DNA from 2 places in the Paenibacillus sp. FSL R5-0887 genome. Region 2 is predicted to be linked to the other one. Evidence: predicted binding sites of a transcription regulator. Region 2 holds the regulator's gene; the other holds the start of a gene.
What was found. The regulator CtsR, encoded in region 2, represses protease genes until heat stress. The targets are predictions, from matches to a motif close to ATGGTCAATAAAGGTCAAACA.
Positions count from the first base shown of each region.

Region 1: clpP (ATP-dependent Clp endopeptidase proteolytic subunit ClpP) is a predicted target of CtsR. The motif match lies at 1,359-1,379, and genes of this name have one in related genera.

Region 1 is NZ_JBBOCE010000002.1:1,965,800-1,968,963, forward strand. Features, by position in the region: gene MKY14_RS26490 (sugar-binding transcriptional regulator) at 1-929, opposite strand, end outside; tRNA gene MKY14_RS26495 (tRNA-Arg) at 1,198-1,272, shown strand; gene clpP (ATP-dependent Clp endopeptidase proteolytic subunit ClpP) at 1,466-2,062, shown strand; gene MKY14_RS26505 (GDSL-type esterase/lipase family protein) at 2,152-2,790, opposite strand; gene MKY14_RS26510 (PdaC/SigV domain-containing protein) at 2,902-3,164, opposite strand, start outside.
Region 2 is NZ_JBBOCE010000002.1:2,693,729-2,696,892, reverse strand. Features, by position in the region: gene MKY14_RS29630 (protein arginine kinase) at 1-975, opposite strand, end outside; gene MKY14_RS29625 (UvrB/UvrC motif-containing protein) at 1,004-1,528, opposite strand; gene MKY14_RS29620 (CtsR family transcriptional regulator) at 1,559-2,020, opposite strand; gene MKY14_RS29615 (GNAT family N-acetyltransferase) at 2,315-3,164, opposite strand, start outside.

The DNA of each region.
Region 1 (3,164 bases), 730 kb from region 2:
TTGCCTCCTGCAATACCGATGACTTTCTCTGTCCGGATAATATCTTCTAGACGTAGACCCATCGTAAGCATGGTATGGACAACCTGACCCTCTTCATTGAAATAATAGCCAAAAGATTCGGCCACTGCCCCTTCACCCTGTATTTCCGAGACTGTAGCCTCGTCCAGTTTGCGGCGGCGGGTCATTTCAATGGCATCCCCAATCCCATGTACAATAATACGCGAACTACGGATGGTTTGTACAATCTCTCCAATATTAGAGTCAAGTGCCAGCGATTGGTATGCATCCCCGCTAAGCAAATCAGGGACATGCAACAACCGGTAGTTGGCTCCAACCCGCTTTGCCATTGTTGAGGCAATCGTGTTGGCTTGAATCTCCATACTCTCTCCTAATCCTCCACGCGCCGGAACAAACCAAGCGTTCTTATAGGAAAGGGACAACGGCGGTGCCAGTTGATCAGCCATATCGGCAAGCGTCGATCCACCTGTGACGGCAACTGTATCATCTGCGCGAAGTATACTCAGCAGCGCTTTCGCACCCGCTCGGCCAAGCTCTCGTTTGGTGAACGGCGATGACTCACAATCACCCGGTACTACAATAACTTTATCCAGACCATACGTTGCTCGAATTTTCTCTTCCAGCTCATCCAGACCAAATAGGCTCTTAACAACCGGCTCTAGCAAATCAAGCAGTCTACGTCCAGCAGCGCTAATGCGCATGCCAACACTCTCGATCTCAATAAGCCCTTGCGATTTCAGAAGATCCGTCTCGGCACGCAGTACCCGCTCAGTCATATCTAGCGAAGCGGCTAGCGTTCTGCGCCCAATAATATCGGACAGCATGATCTGATGAAGAATCGTGTACCGTCTCTTAAGGGTTTCCATGAGATCAGGCAGAAGCTGCTTTTGGATATCTAATAAATTACGCATACTTTCACTCCTGCAACTTCGTCTTCCTCTATTCCCTTGTTCATGGTCTCAAAACGTCCCGGGTAAACTTTTTAAGTCCCACCCATATTCTAACCAAATATTGCTCGAAGCGCAAGTCTTCCGAGAGTAGAATTCTCAAGCGCTTGTCTTCTTATACATTAATAAGGTCAGAAAAAGATATAGCGCCCGATGCCTGTCCCTAGAGCGCTTGTCCAGTATTAATATTACATTGCAATTGTGTAAAAATTGTATTATAATCATTTTTGTTGCGCCCGTGGTCCAATGGATATGACGTAGGCCTCCGAAGCCTGAGATCCAAGTTCGATTCTTGGCGGGCGCGCCATTAATTTCATTTTTGCACATAATTTAGTAGTGCCTATACTACTACTTAACCAAAGAGCCGCTTGTCGGCTCTTTTTTTTGAATATAAGTTTGACTTTCTTTGACTTTTTGTTTGAATTTGTTTATCATGTGGGTAATACGGCAAGAGTAAAAATGAATACATTTGAAGAACCAATATCAAGGAGGTTTTCCACGTGAGTTATATTCCTATGGTAGTAGAACAGAGCAACCGCGGCGAGCGCGCTTATGACATCTATTCCCGCCTGCTGAAGGACCGCATCATTTTCCTTGGAACGGAGGTTAATGACGTGGTAGCCAATTCTATCATCGCACAAATGCTGTTCTTGGCTGCCGAAGATCCTGACAAGGACATTCACCTTTACGTGAATAGCCCAGGCGGTTCCATTACTGCAGGTATGGCTATTTTTGATACAATGCAGTACATTAAACCAGACGTTTCCACCATCTGTGTGGGTATGGCAGCTTCCATGGGAGCTTTCCTGCTAAACGCTGGCGCCAAAGGCAAACGCTTCGCACTGCCTAACAGCGAGATCATGATCCACCAGCCTTTGGGTGGTGCTCAAGGTCAAGCAACGGACATTGAAATCCGTGCCCGCCGCATCCTTAAATTGCGCGATAAGCTGAACCGTATTCTAGCAGAACGTACGGGTCAACCTCTAGAACGTATTGAGAAGGATACAGATCGCGACTACTTCATGACTGCTGCAGACGCGGCTGAATACGGTATCGTAGATAAAGTAATCGAGAAGACATTGCCTAGCGGTGTGTAAGCTATAAAGTAAAAATATAAAGAGGCTGTGCTCTATCCGTTATGGTTAGAGCACAGCCTCTTTATATTTTATAGAAGACCTAAATCCAATTAAGCCAGCCCGCCATAACCTAGCGCATCCAGCTTCTCGGCAATTACGCGATAACCCCGGCCATTCGGATGCAAATGATCAATGGATAACAGCCCTCTCTCATTTCCTGCGAACTCACTGTAAATCGAAGCAAATCCACATACTCGGCTGCTGTACTGTGCTGCGTATTGATTAAACTGCCTGACCCACTCTGTCGCACCAACCACCTGAGGATAGGGGTTATATAATCCCACAATTCTAATGATAAAAGGTCTACGCGTCCTCGCCTTCAATTGTATAAGGATATTCATAATTGCAGAGAAATTTTGTTTGCATTCCTGAAGCGATCTGCGCAGTTCTGCGGATAAGTTGCCTTGCTGTCTTGCTGCTGATTTGGCCGCGTGAATCAAATCATTACCACCGATAGACACAGTGATGATATCGGCTACTCGAACGGCCTCACGCATCATGGAATTTCCGCGCAGCCGCTGCTCCAGCTCTGAAGTAGTCATTCCGTTCACGCCTAAATTCGTAGAGGCTACAGTAGTCCGCAGTCTCCCTTCTGCCATTCTACGGTACACCGGTACAAAACCGTTACCTGGCAGAGCACCAAATCCAGTCGTCAAGGAATCGCCAATTGCAGTATATTGGTAGCCCATAGCTCTCCCCCGTTCATAAACTAGTTACTCCCTTTAGCATATGAACAAGAGACAACTCTGGTAAGGGGGAGATGTCTTGTGCCGACATTAGCGGAGACGAAGCATTTCCATTTATTTTATGCCAGCAAACGGGCTACTGCCATCCGGCAAAAGCTCTTTGAAACTAAAAGTATACTCAGGGAAGCCTGCAGCATACGCTGTGTACTCATATAATTGGAAGAACAGAACAACCTTGTCGTCCTTCAGATAGAAATATTTCTCCGTATTCAATCCGTTGAATCCTCCCAAATAACTATCCTCTGCCTTCAGCAGCTTGCTCAGCTTTGCATTCAGCTGTTTTTTGTAGTTTGGATTAGCTCCAAACAGGTCGCCCA
Region 2 (3,164 bases):
CAGAAATCCTGGCTGTGTCTTAACGTTAAGCTCATTAAGCACGGAAATCGAAGGGCCTTCCAGTATGCCAAGGTCAACCCCAAGTCTCACATCAGACAGCCGTTGTGCGGATTCTTTAAGCTCCATTAGAGCAGCGTAACACAAAATCCCATAAGATCTTTTCACTCGGTCTGTAATTCTCAAAGCGGAATCTACAAGCAGCCTTTCACGGGCATTTCGTTCATGCTCTATAATCTGGGTGACTACACTGTGAAGGTTCTCGATGATTTCACTTTCCGTTTGACCGAGAGTAATCTGATTGGAAATTTGAAAGATGTTCCCTACTGCTTCGCTGCCCTCACCATAAATTCCTCTTACAGTCAATCCCACTTGGTTCACTGCTGACAATATGCGATTGATCTGTTGGGTCATTACTAGTGCTGGCAAATGCAGCATTACTGAGGCACGCAGCCCTGTACCCACATTGGTGGGACAACTGGTCAAGTATCCTCTTTTATCATCAAAAGCGTAATTCACAGCCGATTCGAAGATATCATCGATGGCTGTCGCACGTTCCCATGCTTCTCTTACCTGAAGACCCGGGAACAGACATTGGATCCGCAGATGGTCTTCTTCGTTAATCATGATGCTAACCGACTCATCTTCATTTAATATCACAGCTGCGCCACGTGAATCATTAGCCAGATTAGGACTGATGAGATGTTTCTCGACCAATACCTTTTTATCCAGTTCATTCACTTCAGCAAGCTTTATTAGTTGAAAAGATCCGAATTCGGCAGCAGTTTCCCCATGAAACACAGGGGCCAGCAGCTCTAATACTTCTTCCGATTGCTCTAAGGAAGCAAGCATAGGGAATGGAAGATGCTCTAAATTACGTGCAATACGCATACGGCTGCTAATTACAATCTCGGAGTGACTGCCTCCCGAGCGCATCCAATCACTAAGCGCTTGTTCAGTAAATCGGAGACTTGACATGTCATATCCCCCCTATATATCAAAGACTTTACTCTTGTGCCATTTCTTTTTCAAGTTGGCGAATTTGATCCCGCAGCTCTGCCGCAGTTTCGAATTCCTCCTGTGCGATACTTTGCTGTAATTCCAGCTTCAATTCATCAATTTGCCGCTTGAACACAATTTGTGCTCCAGCACGTTTAGGAATCTTGCCTACATGCGAAGTGCTGCCATGCACCCGTTTAAAGAGCGGGTCCAGTGCACTGTTAAAATATTTATAACAGGAGCTGCAGCCAAAACGACCCAATTTGCTAAACTGCGAGTACGTCATCCCACAATTCTCACATTGCAGACTCTGCGTAGTCTTCGTAGCAGCCGTCTTTTCCTTACCGGCCCCTTCAAGATCAAGCAGACCGGACAGCAAGCTGTGAATGGAGAATCCTCCAGCAGTTCCCGGGATCAGTTCACCCTTCTCCCGCGCACAGCTCTCGCAGATATGAAATTCTGTCTTCTCTCCATTCACGATCTTGGTGAAATGGAGTGTTGCTGGCTTGACGCCACATTCCTGACATTGCATAAGCGAAAGCCCCTCCCTTATGATTGACAATTATTTGCCTAACAAAGAGATTAACATCGCCTTCATAATCTTGGCCCGAATCTCATCCCGATATGGAATCTTAACCGTTAGGCAATCCCGAGAAACAGCAGCGCGCATAAGACACGCCTCACGCTTGCTTAGAAAACCAGCTTCCTCCAGTTGATAAATCAACCCTTCGGCAGCGTTCTGATCTATCCCGCCACCTATAGTATGGTTTAAATGGGCATGCAGTGCCACGTTGGGCGGCAATTCAAAACGTTGAATACGAATATATCCCCCGCCACCACGCTTACTTTCCACCACATAGCCTTTTTCCAGTGTAAAGCGTGTACTAATAACATAATTGATCTGTGACGGTACGCATGAGAACTGGTCCGCCAGGTCATTTCGCTGGATTTCCACCGTACCTTCGGGACTTTCATGCAAAATATTCTTCAGATATTGTTCAATAATATCAGAGATATTGCGCATCACTCATCCTCCAGTGCTCTTTAAAGCTTCATAATATCGCTTACGGCCCGCATCCTTAATGACATTCATTAGTGAACTTCATTCATATAAGTCTGAAGAAAACTTCACGAATTCAGAGGATCGCACTGTATGTCATCAGGTGCGTTGACTTTGACTTTCTTTGACTTTTTAATATTATAACATATTCTGTGCTAATTCCAAGAGGATTCTCTTATTTTTCACTTTTTTCAGCGAATGTATTCGGAAATAAAGAACTCTCCCAGCTTCTTTCGAAGGGGAGAGCCTAATTATTTTCTAAAAATGATCAAAAAGTGCTGTTTCAGCTTGCGGTATGATTTCTTCGAGCCATTCCAGAGCCGTCGGATTACCAGTCACACGTCCATAACGAGCCAGCTCTGCCGGGCGTTTATATCCAAACATTAGAATCGTCAGCGTACCAATCTCACAGCTTAAGTCAGCTGCATCCCGTTCACCCTCTATACGCAAGAAAGCTGCTGCTCCCTTTTCGGAGACAGTCCATTCCCACAACCCGTCATTCCATGGGGCATATTTATCTTCAATATAGATAACCTGTTTCTTCTGACTGTTGTGACGCTTAAAAGAATAACTCTCCACGAATGCTTTAGCATTAACAATACGCGCCATAAAATAAGGATAATTCTCCTGCTCTATACGCGGATCAGGCAGCAAAAAGGGTAACATATCATCGGATGGCACCAGTTTTAGCGATGCACCGGTCACCATCGAATCGTGATTCGCAAGAAATGTCCACAGCCCCTGCCGGGCCTGTTCGTTCAAAAACACAAATTCATCAATGACCAGCTCTCTATTTTCTATCTTATATAGTACGTATCCTTCAGGTTCCCCAAGCTGTGAATAAAATACCGCAGTCTGACCTTCATCATCCAGAACAGAGCTCTCCCACCAGTCCAAATCACGCTTAAGTGTTCCGTTATATCTAACTGCAAAACGATTGTATAAGTTGTCCAATACTTCGATATCGTTAACACCACGTCTTACCTTGCCCTCAACTTCAACCTTCTTGGGAAACTTGGCAACAGGAATGGAGTATTTCTTATATTCACAATAAACTTCCCAACCAAATTTGCGATAAAAGGGGATCAGGAACGGATGCAGAAAAGAT